DNA from 3 places in the Kurthia sp. 11kri321 genome. Region 2 is predicted to be linked to each of the others. Evidence: riboswitches for the same ligand, from Rfam matches in the RefSeq annotation. Region 2 holds a riboswitch; each other region holds the start of a gene.
What was found. A riboswitch is a leader RNA that binds a small molecule or an ion and turns the genes downstream of it on or off. The one in region 2 is predicted to bind S-adenosylmethionine.
Positions count from the first base shown of each region.

Region 1: it holds a riboswitch for S-adenosylmethionine, as region 2 does, so the genes downstream of both, ASO14_RS13240 (O-acetylhomoserine aminocarboxypropyltransferase/cysteine synthase family protein) here and ASO14_RS09045 (methionine biosynthesis PLP-dependent protein) in region 2, are expected to answer to the same signal.
Region 3: it holds a riboswitch for S-adenosylmethionine, as region 2 does, so the genes downstream of both, ASO14_RS07220 (cyclase family protein) here and ASO14_RS09045 (methionine biosynthesis PLP-dependent protein) in region 2, are expected to answer to the same signal.

Region 1 covers NZ_CP013217.1:2,648,989-2,654,704, forward strand. Annotated here, with positions in the region: gene ASO14_RS13225 (L-lactate permease) at 1-147, opposite strand, end outside; gene ASO14_RS13230 (hypothetical protein) at 378-821, shown strand; gene ASO14_RS13235 (homoserine dehydrogenase) at 897-1,880, opposite strand; gene ASO14_RS13240 (O-acetylhomoserine aminocarboxypropyltransferase/cysteine synthase family protein) at 2,107-3,396, opposite strand; SAM riboswitch class I at 3,519-3,632, opposite strand; gene nfsA (oxygen-insensitive NADPH nitroreductase) at 3,870-4,607, shown strand; gene ASO14_RS13250 (5-oxoprolinase subunit C family protein) at 4,656-5,639, opposite strand; gene pxpB (5-oxoprolinase subunit PxpB) at 5,621-5,716, opposite strand, start outside.
Region 2 covers NZ_CP013217.1:1,762,695-1,768,410, forward strand. Annotated here, with positions in the region: gene ASO14_RS09035 (methyl-accepting chemotaxis protein) at 1-1,065, shown strand, start outside; gene ASO14_RS09040 (SH3 domain-containing protein) at 1,246-1,803, shown strand; SAM riboswitch class I at 1,946-2,052, shown strand; gene ASO14_RS09045 (methionine biosynthesis PLP-dependent protein) at 2,129-3,250, shown strand; gene ASO14_RS09050 (PLP-dependent transferase) at 3,243-4,409, shown strand; gene msrB (peptide-methionine (R)-S-oxide reductase MsrB) at 4,456-4,890, opposite strand; gene msrA (peptide-methionine (S)-S-oxide reductase MsrA) at 4,880-5,416, opposite strand; gene ASO14_RS09065 (YpmS family protein) at 5,435-5,716, opposite strand, start outside.
Region 3 covers NZ_CP013217.1:1,398,675-1,404,390, forward strand. Annotated here, with positions in the region: gene ASO14_RS07205 (tyrosine-protein phosphatase) at 1-689, shown strand, start outside; gene ASO14_RS07210 (tyrosine-protein phosphatase) at 703-1,446, shown strand; gene ASO14_RS07215 (NAD(P)H-dependent flavin oxidoreductase) at 1,465-2,430, shown strand; SAM riboswitch class I at 2,496-2,599, shown strand; gene ASO14_RS07220 (cyclase family protein) at 2,672-3,430, shown strand; gene ASO14_RS07225 (transcriptional regulator) at 3,636-3,797, shown strand; cobalamin riboswitch at 3,923-4,104, shown strand; gene ASO14_RS07230 (Ig-like domain-containing protein) at 4,229-5,716, shown strand, end outside.

The DNA of each region.
Region 1 (5,716 bases), 890 kb from region 2:
GATTAATAACGTGGTAAGACCTGCGATATGCCCCTTCATCTTTTTAATGGCAAGTGCCCAGAAAAAATAAAGTATTGGAATAATAGCTACAAGCGCCGTCCACCATAAGCTGTCCCCTACAGCGGTGAAATTTTGCGTGAATGTCATTTTTTCTCCCCCTTATGTACATCGTTACGTATTGAATTTTTGATATTTTAAAAAAATTCAATATAACATTAGGTCATCAGATGACCTAATTAAGATTATATATTCAAAATATTAGAAAAAACAATCTTTTTTTCAAAAAATTTTAACTTCTCTTCTTTTCAGAAAAAAACGGTCTACTCTCTTTCATGCTATAATACAAAAAGAACAAACAGAGAAACGGAGTGTTTTACATGGAAATTACACAAATTGAACGCTGTAATAAACAAACAGATGATTTAATTGCTACAGAAGCTGCAGATTTTTTAGCTTCACCTATTCACTTTCTAAAAGAACATAATCAAGAGTTTTTATATATGGAATCACCACTTTTTGAAGAATTAAAGATGGATGCTGTTGTATTTGAATATGATGAGATGTTCGATGCATATACTGCTTTATTTGGTTTATGTTTACAGAAAAAATATGCTACTGCGATTAAAGAATATTTACACACTCATTTACGTTCGATTTTCGGTGCTTCTTCAGCTAACTTTTCAGGTAATGAAGGACTGTGGGAGATTAATATTGCACTTACTGCTATTGAAGGATTTAAAGAAGATGGCACATTATTAGAAGCTCTTACTTTACTTGAAAAATTTGTGAGAGCATTAATAAATGAAGTAACTGCTAACTAAATCAAGTGCACAACAAAAAGCCAGAATCACGTAATAAAGCGTAATTCTGGATTTTCTTATATTTTGCTATGACTTTCAAACGGGTACAACAACCGATTGTTTCGATAGCATACTCGCGTAATCTTCTACCATTACAGAAGCAGTTGGATACATACCTGCACCAGGACCTACTAATGTAATCTTACCGATATAGTTCGTATCAAGTGCGACTGCATTATCGACGCCATCAATTGCATATAACGGATGTGCTGCATCAACAAGTTGAGGTCCAATTTCTGCATGAATTTTACCGTTTTCATCAATAGAAACTTCTGCAATATGGCGATAGCGTTGGCCATTTGCATCTGCTTGTTGTACTTGTTCCAATGTAATTTCAGAAATACCTACCACTTTTACATCTTCCCAGTTCGGTTGTTTACCGAATGCGAGCGCACTTAAAATCATTAGCTTTTTGAAAGCATCTTGTCCTGAAATATCATTATATGGATCTGCTTCTGCATATCCTAAATCTTGTGCATTTTTTAAAGCTGTTTCGAATGAAATACCTTCTGTACGCATTTGCGTTAAGATATAATTCGATGTGCCATTTAAAATACCTTGAATGTGTACTACATCATTCACACGTAAGATTGTCTCCATTGTTTTAATTACCGGTACACCACCTGCAGTAGTTGCTTCAAAACCTACTTGTACACCGTATTTTTTCGCCTTCTCTTGTAGCGCTTGACCAAATTTAGCAAACATGACTTTATTTGCAGTAATAACGTGCGCCCCTTTTTCAATTGCTGCATCTAAATAACCATATGCTGGTTCTTCTCCAACAATTGCTTCAAAGACAACGTCTAATTGCGGCAATGCTAAAATATCTTCAAAACGATTCGTTAATAAAGACGCATCTACACCTTCGCGCTCTTTTGAAACATTATGGACTAAAATTTTTGCTACTTCGATGTCCACACCCAGTGTTTCTTTCAATTGCTTTCGCTTTTCTTTCAAAATGTTAAAAATGCCTTCTCCTACCGTTCCGAACCCTAGGATTGCCACCTTCACTGCTGTCATATTGTTCGCCTCCAATGATTAAATTTAATTTGTTTATTTTGAACGTTCATTTCACAACTTAATGAAAATTCTAACGTATTTAAAGACATATTTCAAGAAAATTCTTTTTCAGAAGGACAATTGTTTTTTCTAAGAGGTCACTAAATACTGAATTTTAGAAAGTAAAAGGAACTGCCTACAACGGATTGAGTCAGTTCCTTCTATTATATATAACTGATTTTAGAACCTATTTTGCGACCACTGTTACTTGTTGGAATGCTTGCTCTAACGCATGAGTTAGATCTTCTGCATTTTCAAGGCCGATTGATAAACGAATGAGTTCTTCTGGCACACCTGATTGAATAAGTTCTTCTTCATTTAATTGTTGATGTGTTGTTGAAGCTGGATGAATAATTAATGAACGCGCATCGCCTACATTGGCTACATGTGAGAATAGTTCAATCGCATCAATGAACTTGCGACCTGCTTCACGCCCACCTTTAATGCCAAATGTTAAAACAGAACCTGCACCATTTTTTAAATATTTTTCTACGAGTGGCGCATACTCGCTATCTTCAAACCCATTATAGTGTACCCATTCCACTTGTTCATGGTTGCGTAAGAATGTCGCTACTTTTTGTGCATTTTCATTATGACGTGGCACACGTAAATGAAGTGTCTCTAAACCTTGTAAAAAGTTAAAGGCTGCATCTGCACTTAATGTCGGACCGAAGTCACGTAATAATTGAACGCGTAAACGTGTTGCAAACGCTGCATTCGGTGCATCCACACCATAGCGAATACCATGATAAGAAGCATCTGGTTCTGTATAGTCTGGGAATTTACCTTGCGTCCAGTCGAACTTCCCTGCATCCACTACAATTCCACCGATTGTTGTACCATGTCCACCAATCCACTTTGTTGCAGAGTGAATCACAAGATCTGCACCATGTTCAATCGGGTTACATCCAACTGGTGAAGCAAATGTATTATCGACGATGAGTGGAATTTGATGTTCATGTGCAATTTTTGCAAATGCTTCTAAGTCAACTACTGATAAACTTGGATTTCCGATTGTTTCAACATATAGCGCTTTTGTGTTCTCTTGAATCGCTTCTGCAAACTTCTCAGGTTCGCGCTCATCAACGAATGTTGTTGTAATACCGTAACGTGGAAGTGTATTCGCAAATAAATTGTACGTGCCACCATATAGACTATTCGCAGCTACAATATGATCTCCTGCACGCGTAATATTTAAAATACTAAATGAGATAGCAGCCATACCTGAAGATAGAGCGACTGCTGCTGTTCCTCCTTCTAATAAGGCAACACGTTTTTCAAACACATCAACTGTTGGATTCATAATGCGTGAATAAATATTGCCTGCTTCTTCTAAAGCAAATAATTTACGAGCATGTTCTGAATCATTAAATTGATATGCAGTTGTACGATAAATAGGTACTGCAATCGCTCCTGTTACGGGGTCTGATGATTGTCCGCCGTGTACGGCTAATGTTTCTTTTTTGAATTCTGTCATATATGATTCCTCCTAAAATGAATTATGATGATGGACATCGGAATAAGGAATTATAGGAGAAGGATTTTATAAAAAAAGCCCTCTTCTTAGGTAAGAAGAGGGCTGTATCGAACATGGTCCTCCCCTTATCTGTCAGATCCGATAAAAAATCTGTAGGAATTAGCACCTTGGTTTCAAAAAAAGAAACTGGTTGCTGGGCATCGCAGGGCCTATCCCTCCGCCACTCTTGATAAAGGTTTTAAACATATAATGTTTCCATCAATTTCTATCTAGTATAGTCATCTATTTTTCATTCGTCAATCTTTTTTCTGAAAATTTTTATTATACTGATTTAATTCTTTTAAAATACAATTTTATTTTTAAATAAAAATTACTAAAAAACTTTTTAAAATGAATCAAAGGTTTTCGAATAAGATGAGCATTTATGGTAGCATAGTCTTTGAATACAAATGACAATAGGAGTTGAATGAATCATGAATCAAGTAAAAGAATTATTACGTAGTCATACTTCTGTCCGTAAATATACAGGCGAAGAAATTCCAAAAGAAGTGGTATATGATTTAATCGAAACTGCACAGATGGCTGCAACATCACACTTTGTACAAGCATATAGTGTGATTCATGTGACAGATCCTGAGAAAAAAGCGAAACTTGGCGAATTATCGAATAATGATTTCCAATTCAAAACAGCTGGCGCTTCTTTCCTATTCTGTGTAGACTTCAAGCGCCTTCAAATTGCTGGTCAAAAATACGATATTGATATTACAGCTGATTCAGCTGAAAATGTCTTAGTCGGTGTAGCAGATGTTAGCTTATTTGCTCAAAACTTCGTCATCGCAGCTGAAGCTGAAGGCTACGGTATTTGCTATATTGGTGGCGCACGTAATAATCCAAAAGAAATTAGCGAATTATTCAACCTACCTGAATACGTCTTCCCGATGTTTGCGATGACAATCGGCAAACCAACGAAAACAAATGATACAAAACCACGTTTACCAGTGGAAGCAATTGTACATGAAAATGGTTATGACGTAGAAAAATATGACGCACTATTAACACAATATGATAAAGAACTTGGCGAGTACTACTTAAACCGTAATGCTAATCAAAAAGTAACGAACTGGACGAAACAAATGGCGGATTACTTAGTAAACCAGCAACGTCCGTTCATTAAAGATTTCCTTGCTTCACAAGGCTTCACGTGGAAATAGTCTAAATACAAGAAAGAATCACACTTATGATTGTGCGATTCTTTCTTTTTATTTTTTCAATTGAATCGATACTTCAATATGATTTAGCTGTTGTTCTAAATCATATAAAGCTTCATATGCTTCATCAAGTGTCACGCGTTCAAAACGAATTTGGTCACCTGGCTTCATTTGCCCGAAACGATGTAAGTCAGCTGAAATCACCTGCCCAATTCGAGGATAACCACCTGTTGTTTGACGATCTGCTAATAAAATGATGGGTTGTCCATCATTCGCTACTTGAATCGTTCCATTCGTTACTGCTTCTGAAACCATCTCTTGTTGCACATCTTTTTGAAGCTTAAACCCTTTTAAACGATACCCCATACGGTCAGATGACATAGCAACATCAAAATGAACACGTTCAAAATTTTGTTGTGTAGCTGTTGTAAACCATTGATATTCATTCCCTTCGACGAAACGAATGCGGTGCCTTTTACGTGCTTTTTTATAAAAATCAGGTCGGACATGCCACGAAACTGTACTAAAATATTCGTTTTTAATCGGTAATACAGGTGTATCCCAATTTGTATTCATTAATTGTATTTCATCTTGTTCTTGAAGCGCACGTCCATTTAGACCCCCCATATTTGCGCGCAAGTATGTACTTTTACTTCCGAGCTTTTCTTCTATTAAAAAACCATGTTGCACAGCAAGATAACTTCTCAACCCTTTTTTTGCACCTTTAAAGCGGAGTGTCTGATTAGCGCGAACGAGTACAGGTCGCCACTGTGGTACATCCATCCCCTGAATTGTCGGTGTTAAGTCACCACCTGTAATCGCAATATACGTATCTTCTGAAAAATGAAATGCCGTACCGCGCATCGTTACTTCGATACACGCTTCGTGCTGATGATTTCCCAATAAACGATTAGCAATTTTAAGTGCAAAAGAATCCATCGCCCCGCTTACAATAACGCCAATATTTTGATAGCCGATTCGTCCAATATCTTGGATTGTTGCAAGTGTGCCAGCTTTTAAGCAAGTGATTGACATAGACTTTCTCCTTTCAGCGCATGATATTCTTCAATTGAAATAGGATAGAATCGAATCCAGACACCTGCTCGTAATAA
Region 2 (5,716 bases):
ACGCACAAAATTAATCGTTCACTATTGGATATGGCAAGTGCAGGTGGTGACTTAACAAAACGTCTTGAAATTAAAAATGACGATGAATTTGGTCAAATCTCTGCTAGTACAAACACATTAATTGAGTCGATTGCGAATTTAGTGCGAAAAGTCAGTGCTTTAACAGAGAATGTATCTGCAAGTGGCCAACAACTGACTGCTTCTGCACAGGAAAACGCGACAACAATTCAACAGATTGCGAACTCAACTGCGGAAATCGCAGAGAGCAGTGAACAGACGATTCGTTCAATGGAGCAATCATCTAACAAAATGTCACATCTAGAAGAAACAACACTGCAACTGAATGATGATGCACAGGATTTACGTCAAACTTCAGCGACAATGCGTGAAGCAGCAAAAGAAGGACAAAATAAAATCCAACAGTCTGCAAAATCGATGATGGAGATTGAAGAAGTTATTGCGAATACGAACCAAACTGTCACAGGTCTTGGTGAAAGTTCTGAGGAGATCACATCGATTATCGGAACGATTACGAGTATTGCTGAACAGACGAACTTACTTGCCTTAAATGCGGCGATTGAAGCGGCACGTGCAGGTGAACATGGTAAAGGTTTTGCGGTTGTAGCAGATGAAGTCCGAAAGCTTGCAGAACAATCACAACGCGCTGCAAGTGAAGTAGCAACGATTGTACACACGATTCAAGACGAGATTTCGGTCATGGTCAAGCAAAATGAGGCTGGCGTGTCGAAAGTCATTCAAGGGGTCGAAATTACGAATGAAACGATTCAAACATTCGATGCCATTACACGCGAGACAGAGAAAACGATTCGTATTATTGAAAACATGGTAACGCGAATCGCTGAGACGAAGAATGTCAGTCAAGATGTTATGCAGTCGTTCATCGCAGTAAACTCGATGGCAGAACATACAGCACATCAAGCGGATCAATCGGCAGCGGCGGCTGAACAAGGCTCTGCATCTATTCAAGAAATTTATGCATCTTCTGAAGAATTGTCACGTCAAGCAGATTCATTACGTGATTTAGTTCAACAATTTAAAATTTAATCTGACCAAAGACTAGGCTAGCTAAGTATTTACTTTGCTTCTGTCCTAGTCTTTGTTTTTTATTTCCATATCAAATGCCCTATTTTTCATAAAATAACATTTTTCTCGCAACATAAACGGATATTCCCTATTCTTTTATGATAAAAAGTGCTAGTATAAGCAATCGAGGAGTGATTCAAAATGAAATTAACAAAATACGTATTAGCATTTGGGATGTTAACAGGTGCTACTCTACCTTATACTTTACCTGCTACGGAAGCTTTTGCTGCCACAAAAAAAGAAGGTGTTGTGTCAAAAGACGTAATCGTACGTGCGGCATCTACACCAAAATCAAAAAATCTTGGTACATTAACAAAAGGAACAAATGTTACGATTTATAAAGAAACAACATATTGGTACCAAGTGAAGTTCAATAATAAATTGGCTTATATTTCAAAAGATCACGTGAAGTTGAATACAAAGAAAAAACCAACAACAAAGAAACCAACAACAACTAAAAAACCAACAACTGACACACTTGTATCAAAAGTTCCTTCAAAAAAAGCTGCAAATGCGACAATTAAATCGAATGTATATTACTATAAAACAGCTTCAACAAAAGGAAAATCACTTGGTATTTTGAAAAAAGGTACGAAAATTCATGTGAATTCTACAAGTAAATTTGGTTGGGTTGAGTTCGACTTCAACGGTCAAAAAAATTACGTCTACAAAGACTTTGTAACAATGACAAAAAAATAATCAAATGGGAATCGTAGTTTAGACTACGGTTCTTTTTTTATCTTCTCTAAATTCTGAATAATTATTTAATTTAGCTTGAAATTTCGCTGTTTGCATGGTAAGATTCCATTAATTGACTAATAATCGATTAATTAAATAGGTTTTCTTATCGAGAGAGATGGAGGGACATGGCCCGATGAAATCTCAGCAACCCCCTCTTTAAAGGGACAGGTGCTAAATCCAGTAAGACGCAGTTCTTGAAGATAAGAAGAATCACTCTTACATAGAGTTTTCTTCTTACTATTAGAAGAAAACTTTTTTTATTACACAAAAAAGGATGAGGACAATGACAAAAATCGAAACACTTTTAACTCAGGTGGGAACACATTCAGATGAAAAAACAGGTGCAATCAACGCTCCAATCTACCTTTCAACTGCTTATCGCCATGCAGGTCTTGGAGAATCAACAGGCTTTGATTACACGCGTACAAAAAATCCAACGCGATCGGTATTAGAGGAGGAATTTGCACGTTTAGAAGGCGGAGATGCTTGTTTCGCCTGTAGTAGCGGTATGGCTGCAATTCATTTAATCCTCTCGCTATTTAAAACAGGTGATGCAGTGATTTACCCGGAGGATTTATATGGTGGCACATACCGACTGGCAACACAATATGAAGCACAATATGGTATTCAAGCAATCTTTAACGACTTTTCATCTCTTGAAGAGGTGGAACAACTTGTTATTGAACATCCTGTTAAGGCGATTTTCTTAGAAACGCCGACGAATCCTTTAATGCAGGAAATTTCTATCGAAGAATGTGTGAAAATTGCGAAAAAATATGGCATTTTATTGATTGTCGACAATACATTTTTAACACCGTACTATCAACGCCCAATTGAGTTAGGTGCAGATATTGTTATGCATAGTGGCACAAAATATATTGGTGGACATAATGATGTATTAGCAGGACTGGTTGTGTCAAAAGGTACTGAACTAAGTGAACGTCTTTTCTTACAACATAATGCGATTGGTATGACACTCTCACCTTTTGATAGCTGGTTACTACTTCGCGGTTTAAAAACACTACACCTTCGTATGAAACAACATACAGCAAACGCTCAGGCGATTGTGGCATTTTTAGAGAAGTCGCCACATATACGTGACGTTTTATATGCTGGACGCGGTGGCATGGTATCCTTCCGTCTACAATCTGGAAAACAGATTGATCCATTCTTACGTAATTTAAAACTGATTGCTTTCGCTGAAAGTTTAGGCGGTGTGGAATCATTTATTACGTACCCAACAACGCAAACACATGCAGACATTCCGGAAGAAATTCGCAATGCGCGTGGCGTAGATGATTCACTTCTTCGTTTCTCAGTTGGCATTGAGGAAGCAGAAGATTTAATTGCGGATTTACAAAACGTATTTAACGTATTAGAAAGCGAGGCTGTTGTACATGACTAAAGAACAAATTGAAACAACGTTAATTACAGGTGCTACAAAACATGATTACGAAGCAAAATCGGGAGCTGTTAATGTACCAATTTACGCTTCTTCTACCTTCGACCAAGAGCATTTCGATGCTTTTGGCCCATATGATTATAGTCGTTCTGGTAACCCAACGCGCGATGCACTTGAGCGAACAATTGCACAGCTTGAAAATGGTTCACGTGGCTTTGCTTTTGCTTCAGGAATCGGTGCCATTTCAGCAGCTTTACTTACATTAAATGCTGGTGACCATATTGTTGTAACGAACGAAGTATATGGTGGTACTTATCGCTTTGTAACAACGCTTTTACCGAAGTACGGGATTACGCATACCTTCGCTGACTTCACGGATTTAGAAGCGATTGAAGCAACGATTCAGCCGAATACAGTTGTACTCTATGCTGAAACACCTGCAAATCCACTGCTTGGGATTACGGATTTAGAAGGTGTCGTTAAAATTGCGAAGAAGCGCCAATTAAAAACATTCGTTGATAACACATTTATGACACCTCTTTATCAAAAACCACTCGACTTAGGAGCAGACGTTGTACTGCATAGTGCGACGAAGTTTTTAGGTGGTCATAGTGAAGTCATTGCAGGGCTCGCTGTCACAAAAGACGAAGAACTCGGTCAAGCGATTTACGCGATTCAAAACGGGATGGGCGGTATTCTTGGACCACATGACTGCTTCTCTGTCATTCAAGGAATTAAATCATTACATGCACGACTTGAGATGTCGTCACATAATGCACAAAAAATCGCAGAATTTTTACAGCAACACGAAGATGTAGTCGATGTTTACTACCCAGGATTACCGACACATCCTGGTTATGACATCCATCAACGTCAAAGTACTTCTGGAGGTGCCGTTCTATCATTTAAACTACCAACTCGTGACTTCACAAAAGTATTTGTAGAAAGCATGCAAATCCCAATCTTCGCTGTCAGTTTAGGTGGTGTCGAGTCGATTCTCTCGTATCCTGTTACGATGAGTCACGCCGCCATTCCACAAGAAGAACGTGAAAAACGGGGTATTACAGATGGTTTACTTCGTCTATCTGTTGGACTTGAACATGTTGACGATTTAATTGCAGATATTTCACAAGCACTTGAAAAAGCAAAAGTAACTGTATAAATAGAAAAAGAGGACTTCAGCGTGAGCTGAGGTCCTCTTCATTATTTTATTTATTAAATAGTACTAGATATCTACCGTAACCTTCTTTTTCTAAGTCAGCAACTGGAATAAAGCGAAGTGCCGCTGAATTGATACAGTAGCGTAGACCGCCTAATTCTTTCGGACCGTCTGGGAAGACATGTCCTAAATGTGAATCTGCTTCCTTACTACGCACTTCTGTACGAACACTAAGTAAGCGACGATCTTCTAATTCTGTCAATTCTGTTTCATCAATTGGTTTGGCAAAAGCAGGCCAACCACAACCTGAATTGTACTTATCTGTTGAAGAAAATAATGGTTCACCCGATACGATATCCACGTAGATTCCCTCTTCAAAATGATTATCATATTCATTTTGATAAGGTGGCTCTGTTCCTTCTTCTTGTGTCACGTGATATTGTAATGGTGTTAATTCTTTTAAACGTTCTTCTTTATTTTTCATGTTGAGTCCCCCAATGTTTCTCTTGAAAAGCAGCGCGTCCTGAACCGACATGATAGCGTTCATAATGCTCTGGATTTTTACGATAATAATATTGATGGTATTCTTCTGCTAAATAGAATTTTTTCGCTGGTAAAATTGGTGTGACAATCTCATGTCCGAACTTCCCAGAGGCTTGTAACTTTGCTTTTGACTTCTCTGCAATGCGTTTTTGTTCTTCTGTTGTATAGAAGATAGCTGTTCGATAAGATGAGCCACGATCATAGAATTGCCCGCCTTCATCGGTTGGGTCGATTAATGTCCAAAATGTTTCCACTAATTTTTCATATGGATAAATTGTTGGGTCATATTCAATCTCCACCACTTCATAATGACCTGTTAAATCGAGGCATACCTCTTCGTATGTTGGATTTTCTGTATGTCCTCCAGAATAACCTGATAGGACTCGAATAATCCCTTCTTCTTTATCAAAAGGCTTTACTAAACACCAAAAACATCCACCTGCAAAAATTGCTTTTTCAGTAGCCATCGATTTCACTCCTTTTCATTATTTTTTAGGAATAACGATTTGTAGCGTAATTTCTTTTTTTTCTAGATTAAAGGTTTTCGCACGTAAATGCGCTGTTCCTACACCATCAATTGGTAAATTGAATGAAGATAGGTCAATATAAGCTGTTTTCTCGCTCGGCTGAATTGTCAACCATTCGGGTAAGCCACCACTATCTCTTACCAATTGTAAAGCTGTTCGAGATGGTAAATCAAGCATTCCGACTTTTACATTTGTTTGATATAACTCTAAATTCCCTTTATCGTCTACTTTTGGTTCAAA
Region 3 (5,716 bases), 360 kb from region 2:
GTTCGGATGGTCGTAACGTGAAAAAGGGGCTTCTATTTCAAAGTGGCGATATTAGTAACGCAACGGTTCAAGATATTTATTACTTAAAAGAAGTATTAGGCATCAAAACCATTATTGATTATCGTAATGAGTATGAACAAAATGAAAAACCTTCTTTAAAAATCCAAGGAGTTCATACAATTCATTCACATGTATCCATGCCTACACTCATGCTTACAGAACTTTTACAAGATTATGAAGCGAGTACCCATTATTTTGAAGCACAAAATCGTATGCGTATTTATCGTGAACATCTTGCAAAAAATAATTCATACCGGCCTTTAATTGAAGTAATCCGACTGAAACAAGTTCCTTTACTTCAACATTGTATGTTAGGTAGAGATCGTACAGGAATAGGTGTATTTCTGCTCTATCTACTATTGGATGTACCATTGAAAACAATTGTCCAAACTTTTTTGGAGCGCCAGAAGAATGCTATCGAACAAATGCCTGAATGGTTAAAAGTAATGATTCGAAATCTACAGGGCCAAAAATTAGAAACGGATATGAATTATGTAAATGGTGACTTCCTATTAGTTGCATATGATGAAATTTTAAATGAATTTGATACAATTGAAAATTTCTTTTTAAAACAGTTTCAAATAGACAAAACAGAGAGAAAAGCAATTCAAGATTTTTATTTAGAATAATGGAGGCGTTTAAATGTTTTTACCATTCGAAGGAATTCCTAATTTTCGTGATTTAGGTGGTGTAACGACGATTGAAGGTAAACATGTGAAAAAAGGATTACTTTATCGTTGTGGAGAATTAAGTAAGAGTACACCGAAAGATTTGCAACAACTGCAAGCGCTTCATATTCGAACAATCATTGATTACCGAGATGAAAGTGAGATTGAAGCTCATCCGACACCAAGGATACAAGGTGTGCATGACGTCCATGCGCCTGCTAGTCGATCGCAATTTAATCTTGCTTCGATTGAAGATTTAGCGAGTAGTGATTTATTGAAGCAATTGAATATGGATTTATTTAAAGAGTTTTATGCCAGTTTAGCATTTGAAAATCCTGCATATCAAACACTCGTCTCTATTTTAAAAGCACATGAAGGACCGATGATTCAACACTGTACAGCAGGAAAAGACCGCACAGGAATTGGCTCAATGATTACGTACTTGATACTTGGTGTTCCTTATACGACGATTGTCCAAGACTTTTTAGAAACTAATCAATATATGGAGAAACATTCACCATATTGGCAAAAACCTCTTGAATTAGCTGTTAAGGATCCAGAAATTTTGCAGGTATTAGTAGGAGTCAATCAAACATTGCTCGACCATGTACATGATGAGATTTTAAGAAAATACGGTACGATTGAGATGTATTTAAAAGAAGAATATCATATTGATGAACAAACGAGAAAAGAGATTCAAGATTTCTATTTAGAGTAGCATAAGGGGGATTTTGAGATGAAGTGGCAAACAAGTGTAACGGAATTATTAGGAATTGAAAAACCAATTATTCAAGGAGGTCTCGCCTATCTTGGTTATGCAGATTTAGCAGCAGCAGTTTCGAATGCTGGAGGACTGGGCCAAGTGACAGCACTCAGTTTAGATTCTCCAGAAGATTTACGAAAAGAAATTCATAAAACACGCACATTAACAGATTGTCCTTTTGGTGTGAACTTTGCGATTGGACGACACCGTGAACATTACGAACCTTTTGTACAAGTAGCAATAGAAGAAGGTATTCAAATCATTTCGATTACAGGAGGAAATCCAAGTCCTGTATTAGAAATGGTGAAAGACACCGATATGAAGAAGCTTGTACTCGTTTCTTCTGTTAAATTGGCTTTAAAGGCCGAAGAAAAAGGGGCAGATATTGTTGTCGTTGTTGGACAAGAAGGCGGTGGTCACCTCGGTTTAAATGATTTAGGGACACATGTACTCGTTCCGCGCGTTGTCGATGCTGTCAACATCCCTGTAATCGCTTCAGGAGGCATTGCAGATGGTCGTGGTATCTTATCTGCTTTTGCACTAGGAGCAGACGGAGTTGAGATTGGGACACGTTTTATTGCGACAGAAGAATGTGTAGATGCAGCACCACTGTACAAACAAGCATTGATTGAACATGATGAAATGGATACGGTCGTTATTAAACGTTCCATTGGTGGTCCAGCGCGTGTATTACACACACCATTCACAGATGAAATTTTAGAAATTGAACAAAAGACGCCTACATACGAGGCATTAAAAGAGTATATTAGCGGTGCAGCAAACCGTCGTTATATTTACGAAGAGCAGCAAGATGGTTTTGGATATGCAGGTCAAAGTATTGGTTTCATTCATTCCATTCCAACTGTTGCAACTTTATTTGAGCAATTTGAGAAGCAAATTGAAGAAGCAAGAACGCAATTAAATCTAAAAATAAAATAATATTCAGAAAACAGTTGCAATTCCGATTTGCTTACTGTAATATGAAGTTAACAAAAAAATCGTATCTCTTATCAAGAGAAGGCGAGGGACTGGCCCGTTGACCCTTCAGCAACAGACAATGTTAAATTGAACTGTGCTAAATCCTGTAGCGTAAGCTAAAAGATAAGAAGAGTTCCTTTGACTATTCAAAACCTCTTCTTATCAGGAGAGGTTTTTTTGTAGATTAAAAAGGAGTGATGTTATGAGCGAATCGGTTTTACAGCAAGATGTTTTACAAGCATTACAAACATTGAAAAAGCAGAAATGGGTGGACTTGACACATACCTTTAATAGCCAGTCACCTCACTTCCATGCATTCAATCCAGCAAAATTCGATACACTTTTTACACATGATGATGGCTTTTTTGCACAACAATTTTCTTTTGCAGGTCAGTATGGAACACATCTTGATGCACCGATACACTTTGTACGAGATACACGCTATATCGAGGAACTTCATCTTCAGGAGTTAGTACTGCCACTTATTGTTGTAGATATTACAGCTCAAGTACAAAAGAATCCAGGTCACACGGTAACGATTGAAGACATCCTCTCATTTGAGGATCAAAATGGCATCATTGAAGCCGACTCATTTGTCGCATTACGCACAGACTGGTCGAAGCGCTGGCCCGACCATGATATCTTTAATAATATTGATGAAGCAGGCGTGGCTCATGTGCCAGGTTGGTCTGTCGAAGTATTATCTTTTTTATTCAAAGAACGAGGCATTAAAGCGATTGGTCATGAAACATTTGATACAGATTCGAGTGAAGAATATCGAAAACATGGCTCATTAGCCGCAGAGTATTTCGTTTTAGAACAAGATACGTATCAAGTCGAACTTTTAACGAATTTAGATCAACTTCCGGCAAAAGGGGCAGTTATCTTTAATATCGTGGCTAAACCTGAAAAAGCATCTGGTTTTCCCGTACGCTCATTTGCGATTACACCGAATCAATAAAGGCTCATTTGTCTTAAACTATACAGACTCATTTGTCGTGGAAACACCTTGTCATCTCAAGGTGTTTTTTGTTTCAAAAATAATATTATTATGTAAACCAAATATTTTCGTTGAATTTTCAGAAAATGAGTTGACATCTTTTTTCATCTGTTATATATTAAGTACAACAAATAAAACTGTTATATAACAAAAGGAGAGATGTTCAATGGAACACTTTATGGAAGGTTATCAAATATATTGTCAGGCTTGCGAAAATTATGGGTTGGAGTCGATGAATTACCATTTATATGTCAAACAATTAACAGAGGAGCAATTGTATGCATTTAATGAGTATAAGAGAGACGCCACAATTCAAGAGATTAGCTAGGTATTAAACCTCTATTTTCCACTTAATGTGTAAAGTAGAGGTTTTTGTATGTCCTAAGACCTTCTTTTATGAAAAGTTATTTACTTTTTTTATAGAGTATGGAATACTTTCTATTAAGATAATTGAATATTCTTTCAGATGAGAGTGCTAGTTTTAGGCTAGATAATAGGGAAATCGGTGAAAATCCGATGCAGCCCCGCTACTGTAATATGGGATGAAATGACATATAAACACTGTGTTTATACGGGAAGTTGTCAAAGTAATGTGATCATAGAGCCAGGAGACCTGCTTTCATCATTCGTTTCAATCTTCGAGGGGTGGATTAGACGCACGTAAGTATAAATATTGTTACATAATTCTTCATGTCTTTAGAACGTGAGCTTTTCGTGTTAGCTAATCCTCCAAATCAAAACAATTTGGGGGTTATTTTTATGTTTAAATCAAAATGGGTGATTCCAGCAACATTATCAGCAGCTTTAGTCGTTTCAGCTGTACCAGCAACGGCTTTACAAGCAGAAGCAAAAGTACCAACAGTTAAAAAAGTTGATGTAGCGAATACATTAAAAGCAACATCGAACTATTATTATTCATTACCAGATGTATCAACACCAACTTACCAAAGTTCAGATGCAGTACTTAATTTTGCGCGTTCAAATTACGCTGTAAGTAAAGATTACTACACAACATTCTATAAAGATGTTGAACGTGAATTAAAGAAGCAAAAAGGTCAATTTAATGGTTCGCCAGGCGCATTATCAAAAATAATTTTAGCGATTACTGCAATCGGTAAAGATCCGAAAAATGTTGCGGGTTATAACTTAATTAACTTATTAGGTGATAAATTAGTCGCAGGTAAAGCAGCGAAAAGTTTATACATCACAGATTATTTATATGTATTACGTGCTTTAGAAGCGAAAGATTATAGCTTCCCAGCAGGTGCAAAATACGCTGATTTCTCACGTAAATCTATGGTTGATTATTTAGTAAGTACACAATTTGAAAATGGTGGCTTCTCTTGGGCTGAAGATGTTGAAAATGGCGTGAGTGTCGACATGGCTGCGATGGTGTTAAGCGCACTTGCGAACTATGATTCAGATCCAGCTGTCAAAGCGTCAATTCGTAAAGGTTTAGATTATATGTCAAGCCAATTAACAGATGTTGCAGGTTATAATCCATGGGGCGGTAATAGTGTCGATTCACAAGCTCAAGTGGTCATCGCTCTAACAGAGAATGGTATTAATCCAAAAACGGCACGTTCATTTATTAAAAATGGTCACTGGGCTGTGTCAAATATGTTATTAAACTTTGATGCAAAAACAGGTGGTTTTAAAACAACACCAGATCAAAAAAGTCCACAACTATTTGCAACAACAAGTGCAATGTTAGGTCTTGTTGCGTATGATCGTTATGCATCAGATAAAAATACATTCTTTGATTTAGCAGATGCAAAAGCTTCTTCTTTAAAGTATGATACAACTGCACCAAAATCATTAAGTGTTACAAAAGTGGCGAACACAACAAAAACAATTTCAGGTACGACAGAACCATATGCAACGGTTACAATCTATAATGGTTCGAAAAAATTAGCAGCAGTTCAAGCAGATGCAAAAGGTAAATTCTCATATCCAGTAAAAACTGCGTTCAAAGCCAATGCGACAGTGAAATTCTATGTAACTGACTTAGCTGGTAATAAGAGCAAAGCCATTACACAAAAAGTGGCTGATCGTTTAACACCTGCAACACCAAAAGTAAGTAAGCTTGTAAAAGGCGCTAAAAAAGTAACCGGATCAACAACAAAAGGTGCAACAGTATATGCGAAAATTGGAAACAAAACATATAAAACAACTGCCAGCACAAAAACAGGTTCTTTCTCAATTAAAGTACCAACATTAAAAGAAAAAACAAAAGTAAAAGTGTAT